3 regions of the Pseudarthrobacter sp. L1SW genome follow, and region 2 is predicted to be linked to each of the others. Evidence: riboswitches for the same ligand, from Rfam matches in the RefSeq annotation. Region 2 holds a riboswitch; each other region holds the start of a gene.
The links. A riboswitch is a leader RNA that binds a small molecule or an ion and turns the genes downstream of it on or off. The one in region 2 is predicted to bind cyclic di-AMP.

Region 1 (6,265 bases), 130 kb from region 2:
GGTGCTGGTCCACATGCCGGCCCCCGCCCGCCACGGGCTCGAGGCGAGGTCCCTGCGCGCCGCCGCCGGGGTGCTGTGCACCAGCACCTGGGCCAGGGATGTCCTGGCGGCGCGCCACGCCCTTCGCGGGCTCAAGGTTGCCCTTCCCGGCACCGATCCGGCGCCCTTGGCCGGAGGATCCGCGCCGCCCCACATCGTCACCGTCGCCGCACTCCTGCCCAACAAGGACCAGTTGCTTGTGGTTGAGGCGCTGGGCCTGCTGCAGGACCTCGACTGGACGGCATCGCTGGTGGGATCGGACCAGGCAGACGGCGGGTACACCGGCAAGGTTCGCGCCGCCGTTCATGCGAACGGGCTGGACGGGCGGATCCAGCTCACCGGCGAGCTGACCGGCCAGCCGCTGGAAAGCGCATGGCAGCGGGCGGATCTCAGCCTGCTGGTCTCCCGCGCTGAGGCTTTCGGCATGGTGGTCACTGAGTCGCTCGCCCGGGGTATCCCCGTTATCGTGCGCGACGGAACGGGCGCGGTTGAAGCCTTGCGCCTCGGCGCGCCGGGAACGGACGACGACGGCGGCTCGCTTCCAGGAGCGAAGGTTGCGTTCCCCGCCGATGATGACCCTGCCAACCCCGCCCTGCTTGCCCAGGTCCTCCGCAGCTGGCTGGAGGACCCCGCAACCAGGGCTTCCTGGCGGGAGAGGGCGGTTCAGGCCAGGAACAGGCTGCCGGGCTGGGACCGCACAGCGGCCGTGGTGCTGGACGCCATCCGGAATTAGAGCCGCGTACGGTGCCCGGCGAAGAACTCACGCAGCAGTCCGGCGCATTCCGCCTCGCGCACGCCGGGGTAGACCTCAACCCAATGGTTCAGGCGGCGCTCGCGGAGCACGTCGAACACGGATCCGGCCGCCCCCGCCTTCTCATCCCACGCCCCGAAGACCACGCGGGGAATCCGGGCCAGGACAACGGCGCCGGCGCACATGGCACAGGGCTCAAGGGTTACCACCAGGGTGCAATCGGCAAGCCGCCAGCCGTCCCCGGTTCCGCCGTCGAGCAGTGAAAGCTGGCGCAGCCGGTCCGCCGCCTCGCGGATAGCAACCATTTCGGCATGGGCAGTGGGATCGCCCAGCTCCTCCCGCTGGTTCCGCCCGGAACCCAGCACGGCGCCGTCGGGACCCAGCACCACCGCACCAATCGGCACATCCTCCGTGGCGAGGGCGCGGCGGGCCTCAGCCAGGGCAAGGCCCATCCACGCGTCGAATTTTTTATCTGCGGAGACCATGGCTCAATGATAGTTTCGTGGGATAACCAAAGCCCGTGACGCCCAGCCGCCGGGAGGCACAGTGAGCACCGTCCGAGACCGCATGGACAAGTGGATCAAGCCCTACGCCGCCTTGTGGCTGACCATGATCATTGGGGGAACACTGGTGGTCGCCCTGGCCCTGCTCGGCGCCGAGGTGTACGCGAACGTGGTGGACGAGGAAGGGCTGGCGAGCCTCGATATTCCTGCACTGGAATACTCCCAATCGCTGCGGAACCCGGACGTGGATGCCTTCGCCACGGGCTTTACCAACGTGGGCGGCGGGATCGGGATGCCCATTCTTGCCAGCATCCTCACCGCGTGGCTGACATTCCTGAGCAGGACCTGGCGGCCCATCGTCCTGGTGGGCGGTGCTGCCCTCGTTTCCACAACGGCCACCACCCTGGGCAAGCGCCTGGTGGGCAGGGCGCGGCCGGACCATTCGGAGGCTGTGCCGCCCTATGAAACCACACCGTCCTTCCCCAGCGGACACACCCTGAACACAACGGTGGTGATCGGGGTCCTGGTCTACCTGATGTGCCTTCAGTTCCGGATCCTCTGGGCCAGGATCGCCGCGATCACGGCCGGCGCCATCTTTATCATCGCCATGGGCCTGAGCAGGGTTTTCCTGGGACACCACTGGCTGACCGATGTAATGGCCGGCTGGTTCCTTGGCCTCGCCTGGGTGTGCATGGTGATCCTGGCCCACCGGTTGTTCCACCTGATACGGCGCCGCGAGCACGCAGGCCCTGCGCCCACGTTTGAACGCCCCGTGGTGCGGGATGTAGTGGCCGACGCGGTGCACCATGACGGGCGGCACACCGACCGGGGCGAGGGTAATGCCGGGTGATAGTTTTGACCCATGCGCACTCTCGTTGTTGACCACCCGCTGGTCGCCCATAAGCTCACCGTCCTCCGGGACAAAAACACCCCGTCCCCGGTTTTCCGGCAGCTGACGGAGGAGCTGGTGACCCTCCTCGCCTACGAGGCCACCCGAGAGGTCCGCACCGAGCCCGTCACCATCGAAACCCCCGTCAGCACCACCGTGGGCACGGCGTTCACCAAACCCACTCCACTGGTGGTCCCCATCCTTCGTGCGGGACTGGGCATGCTGGAGGGCATGACCAAGCTGGTCCCAACCGCTGAAGTGGGCTTCCTGGGCATGGCCCGTGACGAGGAAACCCTGGACATCATCACCTACGCCGAGCGCCTCCCCGAGGATCTCACCGACCGGCAGATCTTCGTGCTGGATCCCATGCTTGCCACCGGCGGAACACTGCGCGAAGCCATCAAGTTCCTGTTCAAGCGCGGCGCCTCCGATGTCACGTGCATCTGCCTGCTCGCCGCGCCGGAAGGCCTGGCCAAGCTGGAGGAAGAACTCTCCGGCGCAAACGTCACTATTGTCCTGGCGTCCATCGACGAGAAGCTCAACGAAAAGTCCTACATCGTCCCCGGCCTCGGCGACGCCGGCGACCGGCTGTACGGCATCGCAGGCTAGGACTCAAGCCTTTCCCGCTTCCCAACACAAGGCTTAGCCTGTGCGCATGGACTGGAAACTGGAACTCGTTTTTGTGCCCGTGTCCGATGTGGACCGCGCCAAAGACTTCTACGTCAACAAAGTGGGCTTCAACGCAGATTTCGACGAGCGGCCCAGCGACTCCATCAGGTTCGTGCAGCTGACCCCGCCAGGGTCTGCCTGCTCCATCTGCATTGGGGAAGGGCTCACGGATGCGCCTCCCGGCACAGGCTCAAACCTGCAGCTCGTGGTCAATGACATCCAGGCCGCCCATGCGCAGCTGAAGGCCAACGGGGTGGAGGTCAGCGATGTGGACGTGCAGGACTGGGGCCATTTTGTGTACTTCGCCGACCCTGACGGGAACCGGTGGGCGGTCCAGTACATCCCGGGCCGGGACGTACTGGACCGCGAGGGGCAAGCTGCCTCGGTTTAGTACCAGTTATTGGCGTAGTGGAAGTTCAGTGCTCCACACGGGGACTGGTAGCGCTCCTGGATGTAGTCCAGGCCCCAGTTGATCTGCGTGCGGTAGTTGGTGAGGTAGTCGGCGCCGGCGCTGGCCATCTTCTCAGCCGGCAGGGACTGGACGATGCCGTAGGCGCCGCTGCTCGGGTTGGTGGCCGTGGTGGTCCAGTCCGATTCCTTGGTCCACAGGGTCTGCAGGCACTGCATCTGGTCTGGTGCCCAGCCATAGGAAGCCAGCTGACCGGCAGCGTACGCTTGGGCGCCTGCGGGATCGTTAACCGCGACGACGGGTGCGGGCTCGGGTGCCGGTTCGGGCGCCGGGGCAGGTGCCGGCTCGGGCGCAGGAGCTGGCGCGGGTTCCGCGGCCGGGGCTGGAGCCGGTTCGGCGGCCTGCGGGACAACGTTGATCGGCTCTGCCGGGGCGGCAGGCGCGGGGTTGGCACGGATTTCGCTCTGCTCCATGCTCAGCTTCGACTGGGCCTCCGAGGCCTGCGCTTCAGTGGCGGCCACGCGGGCGCTGGTGTCAGTGGCCTGGCCCGCGGCGCCGACTCCAACGAGGAGGGCGCAGGACGCTGCCAGGATCGCGGCGCGCTGGCCGAAGGACGGGATTTTGCCTGCTGCGCGCGGAGCGCTGGCGTCGGAGCCTGAAAGCGGGCGTGGTTTTACAAGGAACTTTGACATGATGGATCGCCTCTCACACCTGCGGAGTTAGCTGTCGGGTTCGGATGAGGGCATCCGGCCGCACGGATAAAACACGTGCAGGCTTAACCCCAAGGGCATTGAGTGCCCGGGACGGTGGGTCCCCCGCCTCTGCCGTTGCTCAAGAGGAATCCGGGAAGTGGCAGAGCTTGGCGTCAACCCGGGATATGCGGTCCGATCGCGGAACGCACCCTATCGACGGTACAGGAGTGCAGGACAAAAGTCACATTTTGGTAACGGGGATCACGACGAGGGCGCGTCGCCTTGCGCCATTCCGCGGAACAAGGGCAGCTGCAAGGTGAACTGCGTGTGGCCCGGTTGCGACGTTACCGTTACCCGTCCGCCGTGGGCCTCGACGATGGACTCGACGATGGACAACCCCAGGCCGCTGGTTCCCTCAGCGGCGAGGGCAACGTTGGCGGTGCCCGCGCGGGCCGCGTCTACGCGGGCAAACCGCGCGAAGACGTGGTCCACGAACTCAGGCGGAATGCCGCCGCCGTCGTCCGTTACCGTCACCACCGCGGCGCCCTCCGGCGTTTTCCCCACGCCCGTGACCACCGTGGTGCCGGGAGGGGTGTGCTTGCGGGCGTTGGAGAGCAGGTTCATCAACACCTGCCGCAGCTGGGATGGATCCCCCTTGACCACCACCGGCTCGTCGGGAAGCTCCAGGCGCCAGGTGTGCCCGGGAGCCATGACTTTTTCGTCGCTGACGCCTTCCACCACCAGCTGGGTCAGGTCCACCTCGCTGAGCTTCAGCGGCTGGCCTTCATCAAGCCGCGCGAGCAGCAGGAGATCCTCCACCAAGGCGGTCATCCGTTCCGACTGGCTTTGGACCCGCGCCAGCGACTTCTCCCCGTCCGCAGTAAGGTTTTCCGTCATCCTCATCAGCTCGGTGTAGCCGCGGATTGCGGTCAGCGGCGTGCGCAGCTCATGGGAAGCGTCAGCCACGAACTGCCGCACCTTGGTTTCGCTCTTCTGCCGCGCCTGCAACGCATTGGCAACGTTGTCCAGCATGAGGTTCAGTGCGTGCCCCACGCTGCCCACCTCAGTTCCGGGATTGGAGTTCGACGGCGGTACGCGTACAGCAAGTGCTACCTCACCGGCATCCAGCGGCAACTGTGAAACGCGCGTGGCCACCTCGGAGAGCTGCTCAAGGGGCTTCATAGTGCGGCGGATCAGGACCGTGCCCGCGAGCCCGATCAGGAGCAACCCGCCCAGCGAGACAACCACGAAGGTCCAGACCAGGGACGTGAGCGTGCTCTCCTTGGCCGCCAGGGGAAGCCCGGTGACCAGGACGTCGCCGAAACTGGTTTTGACCGCGACCAGCCGGTAGTCGCCGTTTGAAAGCGTGCGGTCAACAGGCCGGGCGTCGGTGGCCAATGCCAGCAGGACCTGCTTGTCCTCCGTGGACAGCGCGGAGCGGGTGGTATCCGCTGCGAGGAAGCCAGCGCTGTTGACCTGGCCGTTGAGGATACGGGCGTTCAGCGTTCCCACGCTTTGGCCGCGGGAATCCAGGGGGTCCCTGCCATTGAAGCCGCCGGACGGAGGGCGGCCGGGATCGTTGGAGCGGGCTGCGGCCTGGCCCAGCTGCTCGTCCAGCTGGCGCGTGAGGAAAGCGTCCATGGAGGCATAGCTCACCACGCCCACTGCACCGCAGATGGCGACCAGCAGCGCCATGGCCAGGAGGATGAGCCGGGTCCGCAGATGCCAGGTGTTGGGCCTGAGCCAGCTCCGGCGCTGCGGCTCCGCCGTCTGCACGGAGGTCATGGCGCGCCTACTCCGCCGGTTTGATGACGTACCCGGCGCCCCGCACGGTGTGGATCATGGGCGGGTGCACGGCATCCAATTTCTTGCGCAGGTAGGAAATGTAGAGCTCCACGATGTTTGCCTGTCCGCCGAAGTCGTAATTCCACACCCGGTCCAGGATCTGGGCCTTGCTGATGACGCGCTTGGGGTTTTCCATGAGGTAGCGCAGCAGCTCGAACTGGGTGGCCGTCAACTGGAGCTCCTCGCCCGCGCGGGTCACCTCCCGGGTGTCGACGTTGAGCACAAGGTCTCCCACCACCAGTTCGGCAGTGTCCATGGCGGCAACGCCGGACCGCTGGACCAGCCGGTGCAGCCGCAGCAGGACTTCCTCCATGCTGAACGGCTTGGTGACATAGTCGTCCCCGCCGGCAGCCAGGCCCACGATCCTGTCCTGGACGGCATCCTTGGCAGTCAGGAAGAGCGCGGGGACCTCGGGCGCGAAGGCGCGGATCCGGCCCAGGACCTCGACGCCGTCGAACCCCGGAATCA
Region 2 (6,265 bases):
TGTGCTGCCGGCGCGTTCCGCGTTCCGGTGATGGGCTGGCCCACCAGGGACGGCACGCGCTCGCTGGACAGCCAGGCGTTCACCAGCCAGAGCCACTGTTCCTGCCGCGGGAGGATAAGCCATTCCAGCTGCGGAGGCTGGACCCAGCAGGAGGAATCGACGTCCAGGCGAATGAGGCCGGCCAGTGCGGACAGCTCCAGCAGGACCCCGGCGTGCTGCAGGTCGATCCGGAGCAGTTCGGCCAAACGCCTCATCTCGCGCACCCCCACTCCGCCGCTGCGGAGCGTGGCCAGCGGCTGGTCCCCTACCGCGTGGAGCAGATCGCCCACCAGGCGCAGCGTCTCCGAGATGGCACTGAGGGCTGCGTTCCTGCGCAGCGCCGCCGAGGTCCGGCCGAGGTGGGGGACCGGTGGCGACAACGTGAAATCGTCAATCACCGCACCGCCGCGCAGGGAGATCCCCACGCTGTGCGGCAGCTCGACGTGCGCCGCGTCCAGCGGCACCAGCAGGCCGCGCGCAAGGAGCCAGTCCACGGGCCCGACGTCGGATCCTTCCGTGGTGATTGAGGCCTTCCGTTGCGCCTGGGGGACGGCACCCATGGCCCAGTTCCGGAACCTGGCGAGCAGCGCCGTCGTCCGCTCCGGGGCGGTGGCCAGAATACTCTGGAGGGCCTCCGGGGAGGACGTCCAGTGTTGCAGCGCGAGCGCTGCCTCCATTGGCGTGGTGGCATCGTGGATGGCTACACCGCTGCGGTGCAGCTCGGACACCAGCTGCACGGCGCGCTGGGCGAAGGCCGGCTGGAGGCGGACCAGTTCGGTGTAGCTCCTGCCCAGCCCGGCGGGATAGATGCCCACCACGTCCTTCAGCGAACCCACCGGGAGGTAGTAGTGCTGTTTCGCCGCGGACGCGGGGGTGCCGTGCGGCGGCTCGGCGCGGTGCACCAGAGCAAGTTCCTGCAGCGAATGAAGGATCCGCTCCACAGAGGCTGCCGACGATCCGGAAATCATCTTGCGGAGCCCGGAAGCGGACGCGCTGTGGCCGGTATCCGTATTGGTGCACAGGTGGAGGGTTTCGAGGACCTGCATCTGCGGCCGGTTGAGGCGTTCAAGCGCCCGCTGCACGCTGAGCCTGGCACTTGCCCGGGCGGCAAGGGCAGGGAAGTCCGGAACAGGGGGCGAGATGAGGTCCGGCCGCGCATCGAACAGCGCACGCAGTGAATCGTCGCTGCGTGCCTCCAGCTCCTTGCTCAACGCACGAATGAGGGACATCAGTCCAACGTTACCGCCGGTCCGCGTTTCCTGCCCGGCGGCGCCCGGCAACGCTGTCCAGAACCAGGAAGAGCATCAGGAGGAAGGCCAGGGGCAGGCCGTACAGCGCCGTGTAGGTGACCCAGGCCGGAGCCACGGAGCCGGCGAAGGCAAGGGCCATCACGGCGCCTACCGCCACCAGGGAAAGCACGGCGACAGCCGCGGCGAGGATCATCAGGGCACGCCGGTAGCGCGAGGGTGTCATGGACGTAACGCTACCGCTCCTGCAGCGTCGGGAGTGAATGGTGTTGGAGGGTGCCGCCGGAAGGCTGCACGGAGCCATTGAAAGCATGAATAGGGCGGCGGGCAGGATAACCTTGAGGGATAGACCAACACGGTTACAGCCGTCATGCCCTAAACCCGCACAGCAATGCGGATGCGGTGAGGGCTGGCCGTGTCAGAAGACGTCAGAACGAAGAAGGTTGATTACGTGCCTACCGGCAAGGTCAAGTGGTATGACAAGGACAAGGGCTTCGGGTTCCTCGCAGGCGAAGACGGCCAGGAGGTATTCCTGCCCAAATCGTCGCTGCCCGAAGGCGTAACAGAGCTCAAGGCCGGCACCCGGGTTGAATTCGGGGTAGCTGATGGGCGCAAGGGCGCCCAGGCCCTGGGGCTGCGCGTGCTGGACAAGACGCCCTCGATCGCCAAGGCCAAACGGCCGAACGCCAAGGAACTCGCCCCGCTGGTCCAGGACCTGGTGACCGTGCTGGACAATCTCTCCGGAACGCTCTCCGCCGGCAAGTACCCGGAAGGCAACAAGGGCAAGGCCATCGCCGCGGCCCTGCGTAAGGTTGCCGACGAGCTGGACGTTTAGGCGCCGATGAACCCGGAAGCTGAACAGCCGGTGCCGGCCGCCCCGGACCAGGACGGTCCGACGGCGGGGGGTGCTGCCGTTGCCAACCCTGCAGCTGCGGGGGCTAAGGCCGTGTCCAGGCGCCGCGCGGGAGTTCCGGTGTGGCGGACGGGGAAGCCCGATGCCTTCCTGGCTGCAGCCGTGGACACGGCCCGCACCGCCATCGAGGGCATCACGCCGGCGGCAACAATCGGCCAGCACCTCGCGGCGAAAAGCGAAGGCGACCGCCTGGTGACCCATCTGTTTGAGTCCAGGCTGCCGGGCTACCTGGGCTGGCAATGGTATGCGGTGCTGACCCGCAACTCCCGCTCCAAGGTGGTCACGGTCAACGAACTCGGCCTGCTGCCGTCGGAAGATTCGATCCTTGCCCCGGAGTGGGTGCCGTGGGCAGAACGCGTCCGCCCCGAGGACGAGCAGGAACCCGAACAGACCCGGGAACCAGCCCAGGCACAGGAACATGAACAGGGCCAGGAACCAGCCCAGGCACAGGAACCTGAACAGGGCCAGGTGCCCGGGGGCGGGGAGCCTGACGACGACGGGCAGCCTGACGACGACGGGCAGCCGGACGACGACGGGCAGCCTGACGACGACGCACGGACTTACTGACCACACACGAACGGCGCCGTCCGGGATGATCCCGGGCGGCGCCGTCGTACGTTAGCCGTCGTACGTTAAGGCACTTCCGCTGCTTGCGCAGTCCTACTTGCGCAGTTCGCCCACCACGTAGTCGATGCTGGCCAGCAGGGCGGAGACATCGGATGGCTCGATGGCCACGAACGTGGCGATGCGCAGTTGGTTGCGCCCCAGCTTCCGGTACGGCTCGGTGTCCACGATGCCGTTGGCGCGCAGGACCTTGGCCACCACTGCTGCGTCCACGGAATCATCGAAGTCGATCGTGGCGATGACGTTGGAGCGCTCGTCCGGGTTTGCGACGAACGGCGTAGCGAATTCGGAGGTCTCGGCCCAGCTGTAAATGCGTCCGGCGGAATCAGCAGTCCGCGCCGCAGCGAAGTCCAGGCCGCCGTTCCCGTTCAGCCACTGCACCTGGGCGTCCAGGGTCACCAGGGTGGACAGTGACGGGGTGTTGTACGTCTGGTTCAGGCGGGAGTTGTCAATGGCTGTCTGGAGGTCCAGGAAGTCCGGGATCCAGCGGCCCGTGGCCTTGATCCGCGCCGCGCGTTCCAGGGCAGCAGGGGAGAACAGGCCAAGCCAGAGCCCGCCGTCGGAGGCAAAGTTCTTCTGCGGGGCGAAGTAGTAGACGTCGCTCTCCGCCACGTCGACGTCCAGGCCGCCGGCAGCCGACGTCGCGTCCACAAGGACCAGGGCGCCCTCATCCGCTCCTGCCACGCGCTTCACGGGGGCGGAAACGCCGGTGGACGTCTCATTCTGCGGCCAGGCGTAGGCGTCAACGCCCGCCTCAGCCTGTGCGGCCGGGCGGGTGCCAGGCTCGGATTTGATGATGGAGGAGGCATCCAGGAACGGCGCCTTGTTGGTGGCCGCGGCGAATTTCGAGCCGAATTCACCGAACGAGAGGTGCTGGGCCTTCTTCTCCACCAGGCCGAAGCTGGCGATGTCCCAGAACGCCGTGGAGCCGCCGACGCCCAGCACCACTTCATAGCCTTCGGGTGCGCGGAAGAACTGGCTGAGGCCTTCGCGTACAGATCCCACCAGGTTCTTGACGGGGGCCTGCCGGTGGGACGTTCCCAGGATGGTCTTCGATGCGGCGGACAAAGCATCGATCTGCTCCTGCCGGACCTTGGACGGACCGGCGCCGAACCGCCCGTCCTGGGGCAGGAGGTCGGCGGGAATAGTGATGCTGTTTTCGCTCACAGGTGCTCCAATTTCGGCGTGGACGGGCTGTTGGTCCGGACGGATGGTGGACGGCAGGCAGTCGGCGGCGACTGTGACCCGGGCCCTCCCTTATTCTGCCCGAACAGCTGTTTCAGCGGGAACCTGGACCGTCATAGTCCAGACATTGAGACAGGGCCCGCCCTCGCCGTCAACTATTCGGACAAACTCAAAATAGGCTAAGCTTTCCAACGGACCACGCCGCATGTGAAGGCGGTACGGTGGGACAACGCAAGGTACTGCGCTCGAGGAGCTGAGCTGGATGACGGATCTGATCGACACTACGGAGATGTACCTTCGGACCATCTTGGAGCTTGAGGAAGAAAACATCGTAGCCCTCCGCGCCCGGATTGCGGAGCGGCTGCGCCACTCCGGGCCCACTGTGTCACAGACCATCGGCCGGATGGAACGGGACGGGCTGGTGGTGGTTTCGGGGGACCGGCACCTTGAACTTACGGAAGTGGGACGGAAGCGCGCCACGGAAGTCATGCGGAAGCACCGGCTGGCCGAGCGGCTCCTTGCCGACGTCATTGGCCTGGACTGGGCCTACGTCCATGATGAAGCCTGCCGCTGGGAGCACGTGATGAGCGAGCGGGTGGAACGGCGCATCTACGAAATGCTGAACCACCCCACCGAGTCCCCGTACGGCAACCCCATCCCCGGCCTGGCGGCCCTTGGCGGCCAGGCGCAGGCCTCCGCGGACGCGGCCGTCAGCCTGCTTGAGGCCATGAAGTCCTATGGCCCGGCCTCGGAAGTGACCGTTAGCCGCTTGGCTGAGCCGATCCAGGTGGAACCCGAGCTGCTGGTCCAGCTGGATGAGGGCGGAATCCGGCCCGGCGCCTCCGTATCGCTGGAGCGGGTGGGGGAGTACATCTCGGTCCGCGTCCCGGGCATCGAAGGGGCCCTGGAACTGCCGCCCGAAGTCGCGGCGCACGTCTTCGTGGCCGTACGCTAGGGGCGGCTTGGGGCCCTCCGGGCTACCCCATTGGGCGCCGGTTACGCAAAGATAACGGAATTGTTACTTTGGGACTTATGGCCCTATAGTTAAACCCAAGCGTTGATACTAAAGCGTTACCTGATCCGGAGCCGAGCTCTGCCAGCGGACCAGGTGCACGAGTCATTACTGGCAGAGGCGGGGGAACCACAAGCGGCAGCCGGGGGACTGCCTTGGGGTGAAGTCCGTCAGCAGCAAGCCTCTTCCAGTGAAGGATCCTCCGTGGATACCTCCTGTGCCGAAGCTTGCTTACGGCGGACCGGGTCTTTGAACTCTCTGACCCGAATCCGACAGCTAACTTCGCAGGCTTTCCAGAGAGGAACCCTTCTTGTCCATGCAGACCCCCAGGGGACGCCGCCGCGCCGCGGTACCCGCTGCGACGCCGCGGGTTGTCGAAGTCATCACCACGGAACGCCCCCGCGATCCGCACCGTGATGCGCGCCGCCGTCGTGGTCCCTTCCGCCAGGTCACCGAGTTCGCGGCAGCCAGCGGGATCGGCCAAAAGGCCGGAATCGCACTCGCCGCCACAGGCCTGGTATTGACCGTGACAGTGCCGGCCACCAGTCCCGTGATGGCAAACAACGCTCCCGGTGTCACGCCGGTCGCAGCTTCAGCCGTCACTCCGCAGCCCCAGATCTCAGCGGAGGCCGGCGCCCAGATCGATTTCAGCCGCTCGGCCGTCGTCACCCAGGCGGATCCGGACGGCAAGCTCAAGCAGCTGCTCAGTGCCCAGTCCGCCGGCTCTGTGTCACGGGCCGCCTCGGCCGGAAGCCTCGGCGCGCCGCTGGCCACACTGACCACGGCATCCCCCTTCGGCTACCGCGTCAGCCCCATTACTGGCGGCTCAGGCGACTTCCACCGCGGCCAGGACTACGTGGCCCAGTGCGGCACGTCCGTCCTCGCTGCCGCCACCGGCACGGTGACCTTCGTGGGCTGGCACCAGTTCGGCGGCGGAAACCGCGTTGTGGTGGATCATGGCAACGGACTGGAAACCACGTACAACCACCTCTCCTCCTTCAGCGTGAAGGAAGGGCAGACGGTCTCCCGCGGGGACGTTGTTGCCCTCAGCGGGACCACGGGCGCCTCCACTGGCTGCCACCTCCACTTCGAGGTGCAGGTCAACGGTGAAGTAGTCGATCCCACCGGCTGGCTCTAGTCAAATGACGGTGAACTATCAGATCGTCGTGACATGCCGTGACCTGAATGTGACATTCACTCAAAACTGCTGTACCGTCTAACTCGCGTCAACTTTTCCGAAGTTGA
Region 3 (6,265 bases), 1.4 Mb from region 2:
CTTCCTCGCGTCACCGGAGTCCAGCTATGTGGTGGGCGAAACCCTGAACGTCAATGGCGGCAGCCCCACACCGTAGCGGTCAGTCCTGGTCCTGCTCCGCAAGCAGGGCGTCGGTGGCTTCGTCCGGCTGGCCGTCAAAGAACTGGGCAAGGACGGTCTTGAACACCGTTTCGCCGGGCGCCGCGCGGAGGAACAGGGTCATGGACGAGTGCAGCTTCCTGGCGTCGATGCCGCCCAGGATGTCCTCGGCGGTGCGCCCGGCGTGGTTGGTGAGCGCCAGGGCGCACTCCAGGAGCCGCGGGCCCAGGACCTCGTGTTCCAGGTACGCCCGGGCTTCGGCAAGCGATGTGATGGCATACTTCCGGGAGGTGGGGCTTTGCCCAAGGCCGGCGAGCTGCGGGAAGATGAACCACATCCAGTGGCCAGTCTTGTTGCCCACCTGCAACTCAGCCAATGCCTGCCCGAAGGTCCCGCCCTCCCCTGCGCCGCTGTCCTGGGCTGACACGAAGCGTTCCAGGTCATAGGGATCATTCATAGCTGTCTCCTTTGTGCGGGGTTTCAGGGCTGGATTGCTGCTCAATGAAGGCCGCAGCCCGGCGCAGCCGCTGGTCCGGATCCCGGCTCCACCTCGCAAGGACCACCCCTGCCCGCTGCCGGTCGCGTCCTGTCAGTCCAGCCAGTAGCGGCAACACTACGTCGGACAGCAGGGGATCCACCAACTCGGCGCTTCCGGCGGACCGGAGGAAGCCCTCGACCCGGGTCAGGTCGGAGTGCAGCAGGAGGCCGGCCCTCGACTGCAGGAGCACCACGGCCGCCAGCCGGCGCTCGAAAACCGGCCTGCCGCCGGGCTGGGGCCGGCCCCACAGCGCGGACGCCAGCAGGACCACGGCATCGTGGTCCAATTCCTTGAACTTCCGCAAGGCGTCCCGGATTGTTCCGCGCACAGCCCCCACGGAGGATCCGTAGGAGGCCAGCACCCCGCCCAGCCGGGCCTCGACGTCGTCCGCGCGGTACCAGGCGCCCTCATTTTGCAGGGTGCGGTCGATGAACCCCGCGGCGGCCGTGACCGAGTCCGGCGCGCCGCTCATCGCCCTCGTCCCGTGGCCGCGTGCTGGATGCAGAACGGTGTCCAGGGCCTGGCCTCCAGCCGTCCCTCGGCAATCGTTTCCCCGCAGACCGCGCAGATGCCGTACGTGCCGGCAGCTATCCGGTCCAGGGCGGCCTCCACCTGGTCAAGGCCGGCGGAGCTTTGCTTCAGCAGCGCAGCAGCCTGGGACAGCTCGAACGCAATGGTTGACCCCTCTGGATCGTGCTCGTCGTCAACGTTCGAATCCTGGCGCGCAGAGTTGGCCGAGGCAATGTCGGCGCGGAGCGCCGGGAGCAGAGCCACCTTCCGCTTCCGTTCCTCCTCGAGGAGGACGCGGAACCTTTCGAAATCAGGCATGGGAAAAGCCTAGCGCGGTGTCAGTACCAGTTCTTGGCTACGGAGTGGTTCCACGCCGAGCACGGGGAGCCGTACCGCTCGCGGATGTAACCCAGGCCCCACTCGATCTGCGTACGGTAGCTGGTCAGCCAGTCACTGCCGGCGCTGGAGTATTTGCCCGGCGGCAGCGCCTGTGGAATGCCGTAGGCCCCGGAGTACGGGTTGGTGGCCGTGGTCAGCCAGTTCGATTCCTTGGTCCACAGCTGGGCAAGGCAGAGGAACTGGTCCGATCCCCAGCCGTAGGCCCCCAGCCTGCCCGAGGCGTAGCTCTTGGCGCCGGCAGGATCGTTGACCGCACCTGCAGGAGCAGAGGGAACGACGACGGCGGGCGGGCTGGGCGGTGCGGCGGGCGGCGGAGCGGGGGCAGGCGGGGCAGGATTCGCCGGCGCAGGGTTACCGGCTGGAGGGTTTGGGGGTGCCGGCTGGGCAGGAGCCGGACGCGCCGGAGCGGGAGCGGCGGAAGGTTGCACCTTTGCCGCCGCGGCGGCTGCGGCCGCCCGTCGTCGCACGTCTTCCTCGGCCGCCGCCCGCTTCGCGTCCTGCGCCGCCTGGTATGTGGCCAGCGCAGCCTGGCCGCGCCGGAATTCGGCCTCAACGGCCGCCGTCGTGCCCTTCAGGGACGCCAATTGCCCGGTCAGTTCCTCGCTGCGCTGCTGCTCCTCGGCAAGCTGGCGGGCCATGGCTTCCTGGGCCGAGCGGGCCGCCGCAAGCTTCTCCGCCGCCTCGCCGGCCAGCCGTTCACGCTCGGCCCGGGCGGCCTTCTCCTGGTCGGCCAAAGAAGCGGTGATCCTCCCCGCGGCGGCGGCCTTGTCCACAAGCCCCGCCGTTTTGCCGCCCACCAGCTGGACCAGATTGAGCCCGTGGACGTTGTTGTTCTCGATCGCGTCCAGCGCCACGAAGAACCCCATGTTCGTGCCGCCGGTCTTGTAGGACTGGACGGCCAAGGCTCCGATGTCCCTATTGTGGCGGACGAATTCGGCGTTGGCCTGCCCCGCCTGTTCCGCCAGGGCCCCTACCCTTGCGGTGGACGCTGCCAGGACGGCGTCAGCCGCTGCGGACTCGGCGGCGGACACTACGGCTGCGGTGCCCAACGCCTCCGACTGCGCCTGCAGCCCGTCCAAAAGGCCGGTGATCCTACCGATCTCCGCTGCCGTACCGGCCTCGGTCAGCTTGGCCCGCTGCACGTCCTCCCACGAGGGGTAATCACCAGGCGGAAGGCCTTCTGCCGCGCCGGCGGGAGGCAGCCAAACACTGCCGGCGAGGGCGGCAGCCAACAGTACCCCCGGCAGGACGTGCCGGGCATGTGTAACGAAACGCGACATAGTTCCGAAGCTTACCGGCCTCAACCTTCACTTTAAGGATGAGCGGCCTGCATCGTTATACAGCGGAGACACTCCCCCATTACATCCGAGCTGAGCGCCCGGGCCGGCCACGAAGGGAACCTCCAAAGGCGGTCCACGGCAAGGTCATCCGCCCCACGGTTTATGACTCTGTGACGATTCCATCTTCCTTCGCGTACCGCCCGCATCTTCCGAGGTCAGCGCAGGAGCAAGGAAGAGTCGATTCGATGGCGTAAACCGAGAGGACAGCCTCGCATGTTACCCAAATGTGACAATCGGAGCCGGGCCGGGTTATGGTCTTCAGGTGTCCCTCCCACGCGGGACATTCCCCTCAGCTTGCCGAGCCCTGCCGCTGACCCGGGAACCAATCGCTTTCCAGCTGGCAGGGACGGGGGAACCAAGTTTCCACGGCCTCTTTGAGGCCTTGGGGTTAAGTCGCTAGCGCCTCCGTTCCTTTTCGGAGTTGCTCCCGGCCGGGTATCTCCAACCCGAACCCGACAGCTCACCCCGCAGGCATGGGAGAGGCGATCTACTGTGTCAAAAAATTCCACCACCGCCCGTCACCGCGCGACTCCGGCCCGCTCCATCATCCTCGAAGGACTGGCCGTTTCGGCCAAGTCCCAAGCCAGGACCCTGGGCCGCCCGGCACTCGCCGTGGCAGCCGCATCCGGCATTGCCTTCGGCGTCGGCGCCCCGGCGCACGCCGGTGTGACCGGTCCGGACACCACCGAGACCACTAACGTCCAGGCCTCGGCCGCGCCGGCAGCAGCAGTTGCTGCCCCCGCCGCCGCAGCCGGTACCGTCCACACGGTTGTATCCGGGGACACACTCGGCGCCATCTCGGCCGCCTACGGCGTCACCCTCAACGATGTCCTGGCCGCCAACGGACTGGCCATTTCTGCGGTCATCTACCCCGGCGACCAGATCCAGATCCCGGCTGCAGGCTACGCCCCGGCGGCTCCGGCCGCCGCACCGGCACCGGCTCCGGTCCAGACCGCTGCTGCCACCGCACCGGCCAACACGGGGATGAACCTGTCCTACGCGTCCGCCAGCACCGGCACGGGCACCGGCGCAGCTATCCTGGCCAACGCCTACAGCCAGGTGGGCCAGATCCAGGACTGCACCGCCATGGTTGAAGAGGCCCTGCGTTCTGTTGGCAAGTCCGTAGGCGACCTGGCCCCCGGCCAGTTCTACCAGTACGGCTCCACCGTGGGCTCCCCCGCCCCCGGTGACCTGGTGATCACCGCCGGCCATGTGGGCGTCTACGCCGGTGACGGCCAGGTTGTCAGCGGCGGCGTAAACGGCAACCAGACCGCTGTGCACTCCATCAGCTGGCTGAGCGGCGCATCCTTTGTCCGCGTAGCGTAACCAGCGGCAGCGGCACGTCCTGCTAGTAGCGGCATGTCCTGCTAGTAGCGGCAGGCCCGCCGTGCACACAGGGGCGGCAGCCGGGTTTACCGGCTGCCGCCCCTGTCCATTTCCGGTGAGGCCTCCTGGGCGTCCTGTTGCCCCGCAGCCGCTAGGTGCCGCAGAAGGTCAGGTATTTGCCGAAGTCCTCGGGCGGTCCCTCCGTGTAGCGTTCCAGCCCCTCGCGCTCCCGGAACGGGGACCTGACAGCCTCAAGCATCCGGTTGAACGGGCCAAGATCCCCCTCGGTGGCGGCGGCCAGCGCTTCCTCCACCAGGTGGTTCCTGGGGATGTAGGCGGGGTTCACGCTGTCCATGAGTTCGGCGTCGGGCTTCAACGCGGTCCAGCGTTCAGCCCAGGCGTCGAAAGCCGCGAGGTCCAGCACCATACCGCGGACAGTCCTGGAATTGCCCCGGGCCGCTTGGCCAAGGTTCCGGAAGAACCGCGTGTAATCAACCGGCCCATCTTTCAGCAGGCCGATCACGCCGTCCACCAGGTCCGACGCCGCGTCCCCTTCGGGCGTCCCGGCCAAGCCTGCCGGCAATCCAATCTTTGCCTTCATGCCGTTGAACCAGGCATCGCTGTACTGGCCGCGGAATTTGCCCAGGGCCTCCACGGCGGGGCCGACAGCCTGTTCCTGGTCTTCGTTGAAGAGCGGCAGCATGGCCTCCGCGAGCCGGGCCAGGTTCCACTCAGCAACCACGGGCTGGTTCGCGTAGGCATAGCGGCCGCCCACATCGATGGAACTGTACACGGCGGCGGGATCAAATGCGTCCATAAAAGCGCAGGGCCCGTAGTCGATGGTTTCCCCGGAGATGGTCATGTTGTCCGTGTTCATGACCCCGTGGACAAAGCCCACCAGCATCCACTTGGCCACCAGGTCTGCCTGGGCAGCCACCACTGCCTCGAACAGTGCAAGATAGGGGTGTTCGGAGCGGGCTGCCCCAGGGTGGTGCCTGCTGATGGCATGGTCCGCCAAGCGGCGCAGCAGGTCCATGTTCTCGGTGGCCCGGGCGTATTGGAAGCTGCCTACCCGGAGGTGGCTGCTGGCCACCCGGGCCAGGACTGCACCGGGCAGCATCGTGTCCCGCCGCACCGGCCGTCCCGTGGCCACGACAGCGAGGGCGCGCGTGGTGGGAATGGCCAGGGCATGCATGGCCTCACTGACCAGGTACTCCCGCAGCATGGGCCCGATGACGGCACGGCCGTCACCCGCACGGGCAAAAGGTGTGCGGCCGGAACCCTTCAGGTGCACATCCCGCAGGCGCCCGCCGTCGCCAACAAGTTCGCCCAGCAGCAGCGCCCGGCCGTCGCCGAGCAGTGGCGAGTAGCCGCCGAACTGGTGCCCTGCGTATGCCTGCGCAACGGGGGTGGCGCCCGGCGGAACGTAGTTGCCCAGCAGGAGGCGCACACCTTCCGGCGTCCGCAGATAGTCGGGCGCCAGCCCCAGCTCCTCGGCCAGGGAGTCATTGAGGACCAGCAGCTCGGGATCCGGCGCTTCCTCCGCCTGCCACGGAACGGCCAGCTCGGTTAGTTCGCGGGCAAAACGGCCTTCGAAGGCGACAGTTGATTCTGCTGCAGCAGTCATGGGTTAACCCTATCTCCGCCGTCTGTCCGGCGGTGGACGGCAGAACCGGCGACGACGGACGCCGGCAGGCCAGGCACACGGGTGAGGGTGGGTTCCTTGCCGTGGGCGGTGACACCGGGCAGTTCGTCGGAAGCGGCGTTCATGGGTGACCTCCAGGGGTTGTTGAATGGCGTGGCCCTGGTGCAGCGGAGGGTTCCGGTGCAGTGGACCGTTCACGCGCGGTGGACTGTTCAGGCGCAGTGGAGCGGGTCCCGGGCCAGGTGCGCCGCCGGGGAAAGGGCACGCGCTGCAGGTCCTGCGCGGCGATGACGGTGGTGTCCCCCGCGCGGGCCCTGGCCTGGGCCGCCAGCGGTCCGGCGTCGTCGCCGTACCGCGCGGAAAAATGCGTCAGCACGAGGGTCCCAGCGCCCGCCCCCGCAGCAAGTTCCCCTGCCTGCCCGGCGGTGA

Region 1: linked by a shared signal. The riboswitch ahead of KTR40_RS03350 (hypothetical protein) and the one ahead of KTR40_RS03930 (M23 family metallopeptidase) in region 2 are both predicted to bind cyclic di-AMP.
Region 3: linked by a shared signal. The riboswitch ahead of KTR40_RS10125 (LysM peptidoglycan-binding domain-containing protein) and the one ahead of KTR40_RS03930 (M23 family metallopeptidase) in region 2 are both predicted to bind cyclic di-AMP.

Annotation. Positions count from the first base shown of each region.
Region 1 covers NZ_CP078079.1:690,565-696,829, forward strand. The annotation lists gene KTR40_RS03325 (glycosyltransferase family 4 protein) at 1-772, shown strand, start outside; gene KTR40_RS03330 (nucleoside deaminase) at 769-1,275, opposite strand; gene KTR40_RS03335 (phosphatase PAP2 family protein) at 1,358-2,143, shown strand; gene upp (uracil phosphoribosyltransferase) at 2,156-2,791, shown strand; gene KTR40_RS03345 (glyoxalase superfamily protein) at 2,838-3,242, shown strand; gene KTR40_RS03350 (hypothetical protein) at 3,239-3,952, opposite strand; cyclic di-AMP (ydaO/yuaA leader) riboswitch at 3,958-4,118, opposite strand; gene KTR40_RS03355 (HAMP domain-containing sensor histidine kinase) at 4,214-5,737, opposite strand; gene KTR40_RS03360 (response regulator transcription factor) at 5,745-6,265, opposite strand, start outside.
Region 2 covers NZ_CP078079.1:824,810-831,074, forward strand. The annotation lists gene KTR40_RS03900 (helicase-associated domain-containing protein) at 1-1,268, opposite strand, end outside; gene KTR40_RS03905 (hypothetical protein) at 1,279-1,512, opposite strand; gene KTR40_RS03910 (cold-shock protein) at 1,738-2,121, shown strand; gene KTR40_RS03915 (DUF3027 domain-containing protein) at 2,128-2,766, shown strand; gene serC (phosphoserine transaminase) at 2,860-3,990, opposite strand; gene KTR40_RS03925 (metal-dependent transcriptional regulator) at 4,271-4,963, shown strand; cyclic di-AMP (ydaO/yuaA leader) riboswitch at 5,083-5,326, shown strand; gene KTR40_RS03930 (M23 family metallopeptidase) at 5,337-6,158, shown strand.
Region 3 covers NZ_CP078079.1:2,206,258-2,212,522, forward strand. The annotation lists gene KTR40_RS10100 (glucose 1-dehydrogenase) at 1-76, shown strand, start outside; gene KTR40_RS10105 (DUF1810 domain-containing protein) at 80-535, opposite strand; gene KTR40_RS10110 (DNA alkylation repair protein) at 528-1,088, opposite strand; gene KTR40_RS10115 (TraR/DksA C4-type zinc finger protein) at 1,085-1,444, opposite strand; gene KTR40_RS10120 (lytic transglycosylase domain-containing protein) at 1,465-2,805, opposite strand; cyclic di-AMP (ydaO/yuaA leader) riboswitch at 3,161-3,354, shown strand; gene KTR40_RS10125 (LysM peptidoglycan-binding domain-containing protein) at 3,358-4,191, shown strand; gene KTR40_RS10130 (YdiU family protein) at 4,343-5,818, opposite strand; gene KTR40_RS10135 (hypothetical protein) at 5,815-5,961, opposite strand; gene KTR40_RS10140 (ribonuclease Z) at 5,958-6,265, opposite strand, start outside.